DNA from 3 places in the Aliiglaciecola sp. genome. Region 3 is predicted to be linked to each of the others. Evidence: predicted binding sites of a transcription regulator. Region 3 holds the regulator's gene; each other region holds the start of a gene.
What was found. The regulator MetJ, encoded in region 3, represses methionine synthesis genes. The targets are predictions, from matches to a motif close to TAGACGTCTAGACGTCTA.
Positions count from the first base shown of each region.

Region 1: a site for MetJ is predicted at 4,450-4,467, ahead of serA (phosphoglycerate dehydrogenase). Genes of this name have one in related genera too.
Region 2: a site for MetJ is predicted at 3,024-3,041, ahead of metK (methionine adenosyltransferase). Genes of this name have one in related genera too.

Region 1 covers NZ_JBDWYG010000017.1:67,239-73,052, reverse strand. The annotation lists RNA gene ssrS (6S RNA) at 1-80, shown strand, start outside; gene ABJV04_RS03280 (hypothetical protein) at 418-843, shown strand; gene ABJV04_RS03275 (ribokinase) at 1,013-1,909, shown strand; gene ABJV04_RS03270 (nucleoside hydrolase) at 1,940-2,881, shown strand; gene ABJV04_RS03265 (5-formyltetrahydrofolate cyclo-ligase) at 3,031-3,612, shown strand; gene rpiA (ribose-5-phosphate isomerase RpiA) at 3,731-4,387, shown strand; gene serA (phosphoglycerate dehydrogenase) at 4,509-5,738, shown strand.
Region 2 covers NZ_JBDWYG010000007.1:234,214-240,027, forward strand. The annotation lists gene ABJV04_RS01065 (mechanosensitive ion channel domain-containing protein) at 1-208, shown strand, start outside; gene ABJV04_RS01070 (M48 family metallopeptidase) at 279-1,085, opposite strand; gene ABJV04_RS01075 (hypothetical protein) at 1,227-1,694, shown strand; gene metK (methionine adenosyltransferase) at 1,779-2,924, opposite strand; gene tkt (transketolase) at 3,273-5,264, shown strand; gene epd (erythrose-4-phosphate dehydrogenase) at 5,376-5,814, shown strand, end outside.
Region 3 covers NZ_JBDWYG010000038.1:11,267-17,080, reverse strand. The annotation lists gene rpmE (50S ribosomal protein L31) at 59-271, shown strand; gene ABJV04_RS09235 (hypothetical protein) at 348-1,463, opposite strand; gene ABJV04_RS09230 (malic enzyme-like NAD(P)-binding protein) at 1,875-3,119, shown strand; gene ABJV04_RS09225 (hydroxymethylglutaryl-CoA reductase) at 3,264-4,439, opposite strand; gene metJ (met regulon transcriptional regulator MetJ) at 4,695-5,012, opposite strand; gene metF (methylenetetrahydrofolate reductase) at 5,200-5,814, shown strand, end outside.

The DNA.
Region 1 (5,814 bases), on a different contig from region 3:
CGCCTACGGTAGTGATGATGTTTCCGCCCTGAACTTTCGGTTCACGGGCCCACACCGAACAGCGGCATTTTGGGAGATTCTAATTTCACAAGGCGATGTGTCAATTAATTTGACACATCGCTTTTTCTTTTCCCCGCCAAAAATCTTAACCAACTGATTTTTATGAAAATAAATCTTTTCGGTTCATAAATTGCAAGTTAATATAATTCAGTATAATACTGTTGATTGGATCAAACAGACGCTTTAAATAAGAATAAAATGAAACTGTACTTTACACACTAGTAAACCATTCAAGTACAGCGGGCATATACAATGGAGCAAGCCTGAAGAATAACCAAAGCAGCAATTAGTGGTGGAAACAACACCCTTTTGTCGTCACTGAACATTTAAAATTAACTTTATAAAGATATCAATTAGATGAAACTGCCCTCAACAGAACAACAGGCAATCTATGATGCTTGCCCTGAATTTTTTGATGATTTAGATACCCAAATTGAATGGAAATGGGATGCTCATTTTGGCTGCCTTCTTGCTGAGTTTTCAGTGGATCATGCCCAACATGTTTATGCTATCGCTAAAAAACACTTTCCTCATAGTTGGAACAAAAAACAGTTAAAAAAAGCCAATCCATATCTCAGACACCGTGCAGGCTTCTTTAGTATTTTGGAGAAGAAGCAAGAACTGTTAAGCAAAGATGCCAATGGTGAGCATGAGGTCATGTTATCTTGGTGGCCTTGGGGACATGGGGCTACCGTGTCAGTGCGAGTGTTTGAGGTAAACAAACAACCTTATGAAAAGCCACAAGGATTTTTTGATAAATTATCAGCTATGTTTACGCGATAACCTATTAACCTATGGGTTGAAAAATGGCATCTCAGTTTGAGATAAATTAAAAAATGTAGCTTTCAATAAAAAAGTTGACCAAATGGTCAGGTTAAACTGTTCTTTTTAGCGTAAACTTGTGGTACAAACTCACTTCTTTGTTAATTCTTCGTGTTAAATTGGAATTTTTATGGCTGTTATTAATTTTGGGTCAATCAATATTGATCATGTTTATCAGGTCGATCATTTTGTTCAACCGGGTGAAACCTTATCCTCAACGGATTACCAACAATTATTGGGAGGAAAAGGAGCAAACCAGTCAATCGCACTAGCTAAAGCAGGTTCCGATGTTCGGCATGTAGGTAAAATTAATGAACATGATGCCCACTTTAAACAAGCAATGATTAAAGCAGGTGTTGATTGTAAATATGTGCAATGCACAGACTCGCCAACAGGTCACGCCATTATCCAGGTAGCATCTTCGGGAGAAAACGCCATAGTATTATTTGGTGGCGCAAATTTAGAAATAGATAATAAAGATGTGCTCCGAGCTTTAGATGATGCCGATGAATCTGCTTGGGTACTTACCCAAAATGAAACAAGCTCCATTGACATTGTATTTCAAGAAGCTAAAAAGTTGGGTTTAAAAGTCGCTTTTAACCCTGCACCGATGACAGATTCGGTGAAGCAGTTGCCCAGCGACTGTATTGACCTGTTAATTGTGAATGAAGTCGAAGCAGCTGAAATAGCAGGTGTTAGCGATATTGATCAAATAGAATCATATTTCCGCGAGCAATGGTCACATGCAGAAGTGTTGATAACTTTAGGCAAACAAGGTGTGCGTTTTGTATTAGCCGAAGAAACCATTGATGTGCCTGCATTCTTAGTTGATACAGTAGATACTACAGCGGCAGGCGATACCTTTATCGGCTACTTTTTAGCTGCCTATAGCCGTCGCAATAAACCCAAAGAAGCGTTAGTGCGGGCGTGTGCTGCTTCAGCAATCGCGGTGACTCGTAATGGCGCAGCCCAATCTATTCCAAGTACTGAAGAAGTAGATCTTTTCCTCAGTCAAAATCAAGCTTAACTACAACTTATCATTAAAGAGAACGATTATATGGCTCATAAAATAATTCTCGATACCGATCCAGGTATTGATGACGCAATGGCAATCTTTTTTGCCTTCCAATCACCTGATATCGAGGTATTAGGATTGACCACGGTTTACGGTAACGTACCTGTGACTATGTCGGCTCAAAATGCATTGACCTTGTGTGAATTAGCCGACCAAGATATTCCAGTCACCAAAGGTGTAGGCATGCCGTGGGTTGGCCCTGAGTCAGGATATGCGCACTTTGTGCACGGTGATGATGGTTTTGGCAATATAGATTTCCCTGCCTCAAAACGTGAACTCGACCCGCGTAGTTCAGCTCAATATATTGTAGACATGGCCCGTCAACATCCAGGTGAAATCACCTTAGTTGCCATTGGCCCATTAGGTAACTTAGCCTTAGCACTGCGTTTAGAGCCGGAATTACCTAACTTGGTAAAAGGTGTCGTTATTATGGGTGGAGCCGCCTTTGTAAAAGGTAATGTGACGCCTGTTGCTGAAGCTAATATATGGAATGATGCCCATGCTGCTGAAATCGTTTTTGCGGCCCCTTGGGATCTTAAAATGTTTGGCTTGGACGTCACCAATGATGTTCCATTCACTTTAGATTTCCTTGATGAACTCGAAACTAAAAACCCTAAATTAGGTGGTTTTGTTAAAAAGTCTTCGCAGTTTTATGTGGATTTTTATTCACAAGATAGAGATGACCGCGTTTGTTTCTTCCATGATGCCATGCCGCTTGCCTATTTGGTGGACCCCAGTTTGTTTGAATTTACCCGTGGCCACGCCAGAGTATCTACGGATCCATTAAACAAAGGACAAACAACAGTTGCACCTGAGGGCAGCACCCCTAGCCCCTTATGGTTAGAAGCGCAACAAATCGATGCAGCAACCAAAGTTGATCATGATCGACTGCGTAAACTGTACATTGATACTTATTCTTATTAATCTACGCCTTACAAAGCCTTAATAAGAAGCTTTTTGTCGAAGATGGTGATTAACATTACCATCTTCGATAATTAATAAGGTGATTGATTTATTTACTGCACAGTGGAATTGGTCCGCGTTAACTTATGTTTGTCAAAGGTGCCTCGACATTGTTAGAAAGCAAAACTCAGTTACGCAAAAAGTTTCGATTATTACGACGTAATCTCAGTCCTGAACAACAAAACCAAGCCAGCCACCAAGCTTTACAAACGGTAATCAAAAACAAGCTATTAGATCACGCTGAGCACATCGCGCTTTATCTTAATCAAGACGGTGAGTTGTCATGTGAAGATATCATCCAATGGTGTTGGAAAAATGGCAAAAAAACCTACCTACCAGTATTAGATCCGAATCGTGAAAACTATTTAGTATTTGTCGAATATGCTGCAGATACTAAGATGCAAAAGAATCGATTTAATATTCCAGAACCTATAATGACGATGTCAAACGTTAAGACCCTGTCGCAACTCGACAGTATATTTTTACCTTTAGTTGCTTTTGATGAAACTGGAAATCGATTAGGCATGGGAGGCGGTTTTTATGACAGAACCCTTGCACAGCTCACCTTTACTTTACAACCGCAACTTTTAGGTTACGCCCACGACTGTCAGCAAGCAACGAGCCTGACCACTGAGAGTTGGGATATTCCAGTCCATAAAATAATCACCCCCAGTCGAGTTATTTCCATCTAAGCACAGCCAATTCCAGTCCCCCCTTACCTCAGTGTTGCTAGCCGTGCGGGAACTAAGTGCGTTATACTCTGCGCAAATTTATAAAATGTGATTAACATTGCCATTTAAAGGATCCCCCATGACGCAAGATGAAAAGAAACGCGCCGCTGGCGAAGCTGCAGTTAAATTTGTTACGGACGACAGTATTATTGGTGTGGGCACAGGCTCGACAGTTCACTATTTTATAAGTGCACTAGAAAGTGTGAAACATAAAATTAAAGGGGCCGTTTCCAGCTCTGATGATTCAACAGCAAAGTTAAAAGCAATGGGCATTGAAGTATTTGACCTCAACTCAGTGGGCAGCTTTGATATTTATGTGGATGGTGCAGATGAAATAACGAAATATAAACATATGATTAAAGGTGGCGGTGCTGCTCTAACCAGAGAGAAAATCGTTGCCGCCGTTGCCAAGAAATTTGTGTGTATTATAGACGATAGTAAACAAGTTCCTGTTTTAGGTGCTTTTCCACTACCTGTTGAAGTTATTCCAATGGCGCGTTCATTTGTAGCCCGGGAATTAGTAAAATTAGGTGGCGACCCTGAATATCGTCAAGGTGTCACCACTGATAATGGCAACGTGATCCTAGATGTTCACAACCTCTCAATCCTCAACCCTGTGGAATTGGAACAACAGATCAATCAAATTCCTGGCGTAGTAACAAATGGTCTGTTCGCCATGCGTGCCGCAGATATTGTATTAGTCGCCACAGACTCTGAAGTAATTGAGATTGAATAGACGAAATTAATATAACAGGCTCTTTCTTATTTGAAAAAGTTCTGGTATTTTTCACTTTCAAATAGACGTCCAGATGTCTCTCAAATCTGACGTCTTTCACTAATTATGTACGGGAACATTAATGAGCAAAGTATCACTGCCCAAAGAAAAAATTAAGATATTGTTGCTTGAGGGTTTACACCAAAGTTCAGTGGAAACTCTTGAAGCCAATGGCTATACCAATATTGAATACATCAAGACGTCTTTATCCGAAGAAAAGCTAATTGAAAAGATTGCTGATGTTCACTTTATTGGAATTCGTTCTCGTACGCAGTTATCTGCAAATGTAATAGACGCGGCTAAAAAACTTGTTGCTGTTGGTTGCTTCTGCATTGGTACCAATCAAGTTGATCTTAAAGCCACACAAAAACGCGGCATTCCAGTGTTCAACGCCCCTTTCTCTAATACGCGTTCAGTAGCTGAATTAGCCCTTGGACAAATTATTTTATTACTTCGTGGCGTGCCAAGTAAAAATGCTAAAGCACATCGCGGCGAATGGGAAAAAAGTGCCGTAGGTTCTTACGAAGCGCGTGGCAAAACCTTAGGCATTATTGGTTATGGTCACATTGGTACGCAACTGAGTATATTGGCAGAGCATTTAGGTATGCGTGTTCAGTTTTATGATATTGAAGACAAATTGGTGCTGGGTAACTCCACACAGGTTAAAACCTTAAAAGAATTGTTGAATACATCTGATGTAGTTTCGTTGCATGTGCCAGAAACCGCACAAACTCAAAACATGATTGGCAAAAAAGAGTTAGCGATGATGAAAGACGGTGCAATCTTAATGAATGCCGCCAGAGGAACCGTTATCGAAATTGATGCACTAGCTGAAGCAATGGAATCTGGTAAATTGAACGGCGCAGCAATTGACGTATTCCCAGTTGAACCAAAATCAAATGACGAAGAATTTGTTTCGCCCCTTAGAAAGTTTGATAATGTCATTCTGACCCCGCACGTAGGCGGAAGTACCCAAGAAGCCCAACAAAATATTGGCTTCGAGGTTGCTGGGAAACTGGTTAAATACAGTGATAATGGCTCTACGCTTTCTGCGGTTAACTTCCCTGAAGTATCGTTACCAGAACATACTGATCGTTCACGATTGTTGCATATCCACGTTAATGCGCCTGGTGTCTTAACCCAGATTAACCAAGCGTTTGCAGCTCATAACATCAACATTGCAGCACAATATCTACAAACTAACGAAAATATTGGTTACGTGGTAATTGACGTTGAAACAGATGATGCAAAAGAAGCGTTCGAGCAACTGACTAAAATTGACGGTACAATTAAAACTCGTATTTTGCACTAAGTAAGTCGCCCTTTCCCATTATCATTATGGGGATTCTGGTTTGGGTCAAGAACAGTCTCTTGGCCCATTTCAAAGC
Region 2 (5,814 bases), on a different contig from region 3:
TCTTAAAGATCCTGCGCCTACGGTTGCTGTTTCAGAATTAGCCGATAGCAGTGTGAACTTTATTGTTCGTCCTTGGGTTGCTTCTGCAGATTACTGGGCAGTTAAATTTGACTTCACTGAAGCGGTTAAACTTCGTTTTGACCAAGAAGGCATTAGCATTCCATTCCCACAAATGGATGTTCACTTGCATAAAACAGAAGAGTCATAATCTGTTAAATTGAAAGAAAATGCCGCATTAGCGGCATTTTTTTTGTTCGAAATTTAGCGCTTTGCCAGCATTACATCGAACAGTTTGGATTGTCACTCGCTTGATTTGCCAAGGTTTGTGCAGCGGACATATTCACGCTCAAGGTTTCTATGCGTGTAGCAGGTGACGGGTGAGTTGACATAAACTCAGAGGTTCGTTGTCCTTCACTTGCCTTGTCCATATTCTTCCACAACTCTACCGATTGAGTGGGGTCGAACCCAGCTCTAGCCATTAATTCTAACCCTATTAGGTCAGCCTCTGTCTCATGAGTACGGCTGAAAGGCAATTGCACTCCAACCTGCACACCTAAACCTATACCTGCCATAATCATGTTGCTGTTTGCTACTTGTTTCGCATTAAGGATTTGATTTGTCGCTTCAAGACCTAAACCAATGAGGGCTGAATTCGACATTCTTTCATTTCCGTGCTCAGCAATAACATGACCTACTTCGTGGCCAATGACTGCAGCCAATTGATCTTGGTTTTGTGCGACTTTAAGCAGTCCGGTGTATACACCAATTTTTCCGCCAGGTAATGCAAACGCATTCACTTGGTCATCGTCAAAAACCACCAACTCCCACTGACCATCAAACACACTATTGGGCACGTGTTTGGTGATGAAACTGGCTACGCAAGAAACGTATTGGTTATCGACCCCTTGCTGGGATACTTTTTGCTCTATTTTCATGCCATCGAAAGCTTGGGCACCCATATTGGCTAACTGGTCTTTAGAATACAGTTTTAATTGCGATCTTCCGGTTGGAGAGGTGGAACACGCCGCAAGAAAAACGGCACTAATGGTGACCGCAAGGCATGACTTGGTAATATTTTTAAACATAAATTATTTCCGATTAACCGTTAACTATGCTAGTTCTATCTATTGTTAAGCTTAAATTCAGTTTTAGATCAGTATTCTGTTTATTGTTACCTAACATAGATATTTATCTATGCAAACATTTGCCCATAGAGCCATTAGCCCATGAAAACAATGTATACAAAAACAACGTACATAAAGTTGACGGTATTAAGTTGTTTATTTGTACTCTCATCTTGTGCGTCTCATCATACGCGAAATACTGAGCGCAACCAATTTGTCACTGAGTTGTACGCTAACGTTGACCAAATTTACGATGTTAAATTTGACTCTCATGCAGGCGAGGCCGCAGCGACTTGGGGGATTTGGGGCGCGTTAAATAATCTATATGGCAGCGACAGGCAGATTATAGCGGGGGCATTAATTGGGGCGTTTTTGGGCGGTTTACTTACTACTATCGAAGAAGGTCCCAGCCGCGGTTATGAATATCATTTAACTGCAACTGATGGCGAGTACCTCGTTGTAGTCTTAGACTATTTTCCTGCAGCAGAAGGTGACTGTGTCAGAGTTAGAATGGCGAACAATGTACGGGTAAGTTTGGCAAATGCAAATTATTGCCAAACCAACGATTAAATTTTTAGACCTTTGCATACAAAAATAGCGTCTTTCTAGACGCTATTTTAAATTTACCTAATCATTTTTAATTGAATGGCGTGTTTACAAGGCCGCTTTTAGCTGTTCAACCTTGTCGGTTGCTTCCCATGGAAACTCTTCGCGACCAAAATGACCATAAGCCGCAGTACCTTGGTAGATTGGGCGTTCAAGGTCGAGCATCTTAATAAGACCGTAGGGACGAAGGTCAAAGTTGGCTCTAACTAACTCAGTCAGTTTTTGATCTGAAATCACACCTGTACCGAAGGTTTCAATACTAATTGAAGTAGGCTCAGCCACCCCTATGGCATAAGAAACTTGGATTTCACAACGTTTAGCTAACCCAGCGGCTACAATATTCTTTGCCACATAACGACCAGCATAGGCTGCTGAACGGTCAACTTTCGAAGGATCTTTACCAGAGAAACAACCACCACCGTGACGAGCCATACCACCGTAAGTATCTACAATGATTTTACGACCGGTTAAACCGCAGTCTCCCATAGGTCCACCAATTACAAATCGGCCAGTAGGGTTAATTAAAAACTTGGTTTTTGCAGATAACCATTTTGCAGGCAGCACAGGTTTGATAATTTCTTCCATTACTGCTTCTTGTAAATCAGCAGTACTGATTGAATCACAATGTTGAGTGGACAACACAACGGCATCTATGCCAACAGGTTGATTATCTTCATAAACAAAGGTGACCTGGCTTTTGGCATCAGGGCGTAACCAAGATAGCGTATTGTTTTTTCTGACTTCTGCTTGGCGTTTAACCAAACGGTGAGAATAAGTAATAGGCGCAGGCATAAGTACATCGGTTTCATCACTAGCGTAACCAAACATTAATCCTTGGTCGCCGGCACCTTGCTCTTCTGGACGACTGCGATCAACACCTTGGTTAATATCTGGTGATTGTTTGCCAATGGCATTAAGTACCGCACATGAATCGGCATCAAAACCCATATCTGAATGGGTATAACCAATTTCGCGTACAGTTTTTCTGGTTAATTCTTCAATATCAACCCAAGCTGACGTAGTCACTTCTCCACCAACTAAGACCATTCCTGTTTTGACGAAGGTCTCGCAAGCTACTCGAGCTTTGGGATCTTGAGTTAAAATGGCGTCCAACACTGCATCAGATATTTGATCTGCAATTTTATCCGGATGCCCCTCAGAAACTGATTCTGAAGTAAAAAGATGTGATGTCATGTTTTATCCTTTCTTGAATGCGCGTAATAAATTCACGCCAAAACTGGTTCGTTATCATTAATAGCTACATTTTAATCAATATTTTCGAAAATACCAGTCTTTCCGTCTAGACGTCCAAATGGCTATATGTTCAGAATGCTTTCCACCTTATATACGTAAAAAAACCAGAAAAGGAATAGAACATAACCAAAAAAAGTATAATCAATAATGAATAAGCGTTGCAGTTCGTCGATGGCTGATGGAAAATGTTCCACCCCAACATGAATACAAGCAAATCAATCAATGTCTTAGCCAAGTTAGTTAGACGTTGAGCATGCTTTTAGGCACTTATTTATAGCAGGAGACACCATGCCTTCACGTCGAGAACTAGCCAACGCCATTCGCGCTTTATCAATGGATGCAGTACAACAAGCTAATTCAGGTCACCCCGGAGCACCAATGGGAATGGCTGATATTGCGCAAGTATTGTGGAGTGACTTTATGCACCACAATCCAGCAAACCCCAAATGGGCTAACCGTGATAGGTTTGTTTTGTCCAATGGTCATGGCTCGATGCTGATCTATTCGTTGTTACACCTAACCGGATATGACTTACCGATTGAGGAGTTGAAAAACTTCCGCCAATTGCACTCAAGAACCCCAGGTCACCCAGAGTATGGTTACGCACCTGGTGTTGAAACTACTACTGGGCCTTTAGGTCAAGGTATTAGTAACGCGGTAGGTATGGCCATTGCTGAAAAAATGTTAGCCGCCCAATTCAATCAACCTGAATTCGATATAGTTGATCATTTTACCTATTGCTTCTTAGGTGATGGTTGTTTGATGGAAGGAATTTCCCATGAAACCTGTTCTCTAGCTGGCACCTTAGGGTTAGGCAAACTGATTGCGTTTTGGGATGACAATGGCATTTCCATTGATGGAGAAGTTGAAGGTTGGTTTACTGACGATACCCCAGCACGTTTTGAATCCTATGGATGGCAGGTGATCGCTGATGTAGATGGTCATGATCCTGAAGCTATCAAGGCGGCTATTGAAACCGCTAAAGCAGAAACTACGAAACCGACTATGATTTGCTGCAAAACAGTGATTGGTTTTGGTTCACCAAATAAATCAGGTAGCCATGATAGCCATGGTTCGCCACTGGGTCTGGATGAAGTTGAAGCTACGCGCAAAGAACTAAACTGGAGTCACGCACCTTTTGTTGTTCCTGAAGATATCTATGCACAATGGGATGCGAAGAAAAGCGGACTTGAGTTAGAACAGCAGTGGAATGATAAGTTTGCTCAATATGCAGATGCTCATCCACAGTTAGCAAGTGAATTTACCCGTCGTATAAACGGTGAGCTACCTGCCGATTTCAGTGAAAAAGCCGCTGCTTACATTAAACAAACCCAAGAAAAAGCAGAAAACGTGGCGAGTCGTAAATCTTCGCAAAACGCCATTGAAGCTTTTGCTAGCATTTTACCTGAAGTGGTAGGCGGTTCTGCTGACTTAGCTGGTTCAAACTTGACGTTATGGTCGGGTTCAAAAGGAATCACTGCAGATGATGCCAGTGGTAACTATATTTTCTACGGCGTGCGCGAGTTTGGAATGAGCGCGATCATGAACGGTATCGGACTGCATGGAGGCTTCAGAACCTACGGTGCAACCTTTTTAATGTTTATGGAATATGCACGTAATGCTGTGCGTATGTCTGCATTAATGGGCGTGCCTAATATTTTTGTTTATACCCATGACTCTATTGGTCAAGGTGAAGATGGTCCAACCCATCAGCCTATTGAGCAAATAGCTAATTTACGTTTGACGCCAAACCTTGCTACTTGGAGACCTTGTGATGGGGCTGAAACAGCAGTGGCTTGGAAAGCGGCAATTGAACGTACTGAAGGTCCAAGTGCCTTAGTCTTTAGTCGCCAAGGGTTGCCTGCACAATCTCGAAATGAGCAGCAACTTACGGATATTGCTAAAGGTGGATATGTATTAATTGATAGCGAAGCAACACCTGAAATCATCCTAATTGCAACGGGATCAGAAATGGCTATTACTGTTGAAGCTGCGGAAAAATTAACCGCTCAAGGTAAAGCAGTACGTGTAGTTTCTATGCCAAGCACCAATGTATTTGATGCTCAAGATGCGGATTATCGTGAATCTGTATTACCTCGAAGTGTAACCAAACGTGTGGCTGTTGAAGCTGCCCACGTAGATTTTTGGTACAAATATGTTGGATTTGATGGCAAAGTTGTCGGTATGACGACTTTTGGTGAGTCTGCGCCTGGCGGAGCTTTGCTGAAATACTTTGGGTTTACTGCCGATGCTATTGTCGAGGCAGCTAACTCACTATAAACATCAACAACTAAACTAGGGTGGCTCATAACCTTTAAGGTGTGAGTTACCACTTAACTAAAGAAGAGCACACTTGTAAAAGGGTGTGCTCATTTATGTATTAAGAGTGACATGATACGAATTGCCATAAATGGTTTTGGACGCATAGGTCGAAATGTATTGCGAGCACTGTACGAAACCGCTCGGCACGAACAAATCAAAATTGTTGCAATAAATGAGATTGCCGACCCTGAAGGCATTGCTCATTTATTAAAGTATGATACCGCCCATGGTCGATTTGGCTTCCCAGTTTCCCTAAATGGAGATTGCTTAAATGTGGCCAACGACTCGATTCAGTTATTGCAGTTTCCCACATTAGACAAGTTACCTTGGGCTGATCTGGACATTGATTTAGTACTGGAATGCACAGGTGTGCATAATGATCGAGCTGATGCTGAAATTCATATTGCTCAAGGCGCTAAAAAAGTCCTTTTTTCCCATCCATCTACCCCTGATATGGATGCGACTGTCATTTACGGTATCAATGATGATTTGTTGCAAAATGACGACC
Region 3 (5,814 bases):
CGTATGGTGTGCAACTTCGGGTTGTATAGCGATACGGCCCAGAAATGAGGTAATCCATATGAAACAAGATATTCATCCAGAATACACTGAAATGACAGCAACTTGCTCTTGTGGCAACAAAATTGTTGTTCGTTCAACCCTTGGAAGAGACATGAACCTAGACGTATGTTCTGCATGTCACCCTTTCTACACTGGTAAGCAACGTAACGTTGACACTGGTGGTCGTGTTGATAAGTTCAAGAAACGTTTCGGTGCATTGGGCAAAAAATAAGCCTAACTGCTACGAATTCGAAAAGGCGCTTAAAGCGCCTTTTTTTGTGCCTGTTATTTTTAAATCCCTTATTGGATTACTCCGCAATTAAATCATGAATATATCGAAGTGACGGCAGCTTTCTCTCGGACTGATAAAATAAACGATTTAACCGACCCAATAAATTAATTGAGCGACTGGGATCTTTTGGCTTGCGGCGATGAGAGCTTGCTGTCTGTAAAAACTCCCAAGGTTTTAAGTTCATACTCGCTATCTGTTCGCTGCTAATTCCTTGGGCACGAATAGTAGATAAAATACGTTCTGTTTTGCTTTCTTGGATCGGGATGACCTGTTCAGCGTAGACCTGAGCAATAGGGTCGCCAATTGCAGATAGGCTATTATTAATCGCCTGCCAAACAACATCATGGTCAAATGGATGATTATTAGGCGCGTAATATCCCATAATTTCCCACTCTAATTCCACGTTACTTACAGCAATAGAACTCTGCAACTCGTGGGAAAAAGACAAATCTGGCCGAGCTCCAATGTTGTATACATCCACCGAAAAGCCCAGACAGATGACTAAATCTCCAGTAACCTGAGGATCGTGATATAAAGCTTCAAATGCCGCCCGCTTTACCCCCATCCAACCATGCACTATGGGTGTTTTAGTAGCAAAATCCCGCACATCATCGGGTAAATCTTCGCCATACTTATCAATAAATAACGGAAGGGGATCTTGTTGTAGCTGATCGTCCGGTACCCATATTTCATACTCCTGACGATTGTCTCCTTTACCACGACTTTTAATCCCATATGACAAGTTTGTGGGTCGACAAATATTGCGATCTTCACCAACTCGATGAAAGTATTCTGAGCGAAAACGTTTAATAAAAGGGGCATCAAAGCCTGCAAGTGCGGCGGTTGGGTAACGGAAACCCAAATCGCTTTTCGCCACAAGAGATAGCCCAGGTAAAATCTCGGTTAGAATTGTTTTTACCCCCTTTAAAGTAGACAAATTAGGTAAAACAATACTGCGCTCAGGCTCTATGCATTGCCTTTGACCATCAGGGCTAATAAATTTTGGCGTTTTGTGATAACCATATTCGCCAAAACCAAGTTGTGCGGCATGGGCATTTCTAATTAATGCTAAATCAGTGAATAACGCATCATGATTTTTTATGTGCTTGATTAACGGTCGATTATCAGTCATAGGCTAAGAATGAATGGATCAGTATTTTTTAAATTAGGTACTCAAGTTATAAAGTGATACGGGCTTTAACACAAGCGAAAGATTTAGAGTAAGTCCTAATGAAAAAGTATATAAACAATACAAACTTTCACCACTTAACAGGATAGAATATCAGTCAGTATGTTGTTAGTCGCAAACATATATCATATTCATGAATAGTATTCATAGTCTCATCTGATATGTGCTTTTGTTTGAGCTATGTTACATTCGATCAACTGGTAGCAGCCGCTTAACATATCTTTAAAGATATTTAACCGCACTAAAATAAAAATAATAAGCTGGTACTGATTAATAACCCTTAACCAAACACTCCGTTAATGACCAAAAAATCGATTAACGGATGTACCCTACAAAGTAAGGACCAAGACAGTTATGTCTGATTTTCGACAAAAAGCATTGGATTATCATTCCAAACCTGTTCCGGGAAAAATTAGCGTTGAACTAACCAAGCCGGCTGAAAGTGTTACCGATTTAGCTTTGGCCTACAGCCCTGGTGTGGCTGAGCCTGTAAGAGAAATAGCCGCAGATCCAAATGCAGCCTATTTATATACTGGCAAAGGTAATACTGTGGCGGTCATTACTAACGGCACCGCTATTTTAGGCCTGGGTAATTTAGGCCCTCTTGCTTCAAAACCGGTAATGGAAGGCAAAGCTTTGTTGTTTAAACGTTTTGCCGGTCTAGATTCAATAGATATTGAGGTTACTCACCGCACTACCGAAGAGTTCATCAATACCGTAGCCAGTATTGCAGATACCTTTGGTGGGATTAATCTAGAAGATATTAAAGCCCCCGAATGTTTTGAAATTGAGCAAGAATTAATAAAACGTTGTTCGGTGCCAGTATTTCATGATGATCAGCATGGTACAGCCATAGTCACTGCTGCCGGTATGTTAAATGCCTTGGAGATTCAGGGAAAAAATGTTGGCGAGGTTAATATTGTATGTATGGGAGCTGGCGCTGCAGCAGTCGCATGCATGGAGCTATTAATTAAATGTGGTGCTCAACGAGAGCGAATTTACATGCTAGATACCAAAGGCGTGATCCACACTCGTCGTGACGACCTAACCCCTCATAAACTAATGTTCGCTAACAATACTGACAAGCGCACATTGGAAGATGTGATGGACGGTGCTGATGTGTTTGTAGGTGTATCTGGCCCTGATGTACTGCCTGCCGAAGCCCTTAAATTAATGGCTGATAATCCGGTTATTTTTGCTTGTTCAAACCCTGACCCAGAAATTAAGCCAGAATTAGCCCATAAAACCCGTGATGACCTAATTATGGCTACGGGCCGCTCCGATTATCCTAACCAAGTTAACAACGTGCTTTGTTTTCCATTTATCTTCCGTGGCGCATTGGATGTTAGAGCGTCCAAAATAAATGACGAAATGAAGATTGCGGCAGTTAATGCTATTCGCAGTATTGCTAAAGAACCAGTTCCCCAGCAAGTACTGGACGCCAGTGACATGGATTCTTTAGAGTTTGGTCGTCAATACATCATCCCTAAACCTATGGATCCGCGCTTGTGTAAACGAGTGGCAACAGCCGTAGCTCAAGCGGCTATTGATTCAGGTGTCGCAGCAATATCAGAGATACCGGACAATTATTTGGATTGATAAATAAGGCGCATCGCGCCTTTTTTATTTTAGCGGGCTACAAATATCAGGCGTGCTAAGTTTCGGTTACTTATTTATACAAAATTGCGGTCACCTCTTGCTGAGGTGACCGGTCAAATTTACAGTAATCTATTCTGAAGTTAATTAGTCTCTGTTACGACCAAACTTATCGTGACTACTTACCCAATGGCCACCAATAACAGCACATGCTAGGGAAATATCCCCAGCCAGCACTGTCGCAGCCACTATCTCTGCAAACTTATTAGCTTTACCCGTTCCATAACAGTCCATTAGTTGCAAACACTCTTTTTGGGTAGGTAATCCAGTACCTCCACCATAGGTTGCTACGATTAAGGACGGCAAAGTAACAGAAAGATAAAAATCACCGTTTTCTAATAACTCATGAGAAAGTAGACCTGCATGGGACTCAACTACGTTGGCTTCATCTTGACCTGTGGCGATAAATAACGAGGCTATTCCATTAGCGGAATGAGGACCGTTATAGGCCGCACCAGCCATCAATGCACCGGTATTGGCTAAAACAGTAGCCCGCGCCAACATTTTCGTATCAACTTTCATAATCTTTTTGAGCACGTCTTTTTTCAAGACGATTTCGGCGATGACACGTTTACCACGAGAATGTAGCATATTTAAGTGAGAGTGCTTTTTATCCGTATCCATATTACCGGATAGCAAGTATTCACATTTTTCAGGATAGTTGGCGACAATCCACTCACAAGCTGCAAGGGTGGCTTTGCCCACCATATTCTGTCCTGCCGCATCGCCAGTGGTATAGTTGAAACGTAAATAGCGAGTCTTTGAAACAGACCACTGCATGATATGTTCAAGCTTACCAATAGTGGTGGTGGTTTCAGCTGCAGCTTTAATCTCTAGAAAATGTTCATCAACCCATTTTCCAAACTCACGAGCTTCTCTGGCATTGGCAAAGATAAATGCTGGAGCTCGCTGCATATATTGTTCAACAACTGTGGTGTGAACCCCACCACACTCGTTTATTACGCGCATACCTCGACTATAACTAGCAACGAGAGTACCTTCGGTCGTCGCTAGAGGAACGTGAAATAATCCCTCTGCATATTCACCATTTACTTGAACCGGTCCAGCGATGCCTACTGGCATCTGTACTACACCGATGAAATTTTCGATATTACCTGGGAGCGCCTCAGGGTCGATAGAAAAATGCCCTGTGTGTGGCAGTTCCGTGCCCGTTTGCTCAGTAAGGTATTCACGACGCTTTTGGGCCCACTCGAGACTATGATCATTCATTGTATTGCGCGGGATACGTGGTGTTTTTACCATGTTGGCTTGTCCTCAATTGGCGATATTTATATGACTATCTATTCATGCCGTTAGTTATTAATAAAACAACAAAGGCTTTTCTCAATACGATTTACTTGAATGCAATCTACTTGCCATAACAAGACTACTGTATAAAGATGAATAAATCATGAAACTCACTCGAATCTTGACTATTTTTGCACCAATGTTGGGATTTTACAATTGGGTATTGATGCAAATACAACATAGCTTAATTACTGATCCTTTAATACTAACTTAGTCATCCACTTCTTTAACTTCAAGCCCCATGGCTTCCATTAATTCTCTAGCTTCTTTGGGAATACGATTTGGATTATCTTTGCGCAGATCATCATCATCAGGAAGCGGCTGACCTGTAAAGGCGTGCAGGAACGCCTCACACAACAATTCTGAATTAGTTGCGTGCCTTAGGTTATTCACTTGTCGACGGGTGCGTTCATCCGTAAGGACTTTTAGTACCTTTAATGGAATTGACACTGTCACTTTTTTTACGAGTTCACTTTTTTTACCGTGTTCAGCGTAGGGATGTATGTATTTTCCGTTCCACTTTGCCATACTGTTGCTCTTTTATCTTTCTTATAAGATGAAAGTCTAACCTCAAGTCTATTAGATGTCTAAACATCTTGACGGCTTATCATTCTCAGTTTAGTTTAGACGTCTAAACGGCTAATGTCAGTTTACCTTTAAACGTACTGACAAATTAAGCTGATATTATTATTATTTTTACCTATTGGAGTACAGCATGGTCTCTTACGCACAAGGTATTGAGTCACTCAATCAGTCGCTGTCTGAATTAAGTGATATCAATGTTTCTTTTGAATTTTTCCCGCCAAGAACGGAACAAATGGAACAAACACTTTGGAAATCAGTAGAGCGTCTTGCGCCGTTAAAACCTGCCTATATGTCAGTGACCTATGGTGCCAACAGTGGCGAGAGAGATCGCACCCATGATGTGGTTAAACGTATTCAAAGTGAAACGGGTATAGCTGCTGTCCCACATTTAACCTGTGTAGATGCAGGCAAAAAAGAATTAATTCAAATTGCTAAAGATTATTGGCAGTCAGGCATTAGACGAATAGTAGCCCTACGCGGAGATCTTCCCGCAGGTACTGAAAAGACAGAGATGTATGCATCAGATCTAGTAGCTTTATTAAAGGATGTCGCCGATTTTGATATCTCTGTTGCTGCATATCCAGAAAAGCACCCAGAAGCACCTAATGCTCAGTTTGACTTGCTCAATTTGAAACGTAAAGCGGAAGCAGGTGCCACCCAAGCCATTAGCCAATTCTTCTTCGATGCAGAAGTGTTTTTACGCTTCAGAGACCGTGCAGCTGCCGCAGGTATCGATTTAGATATT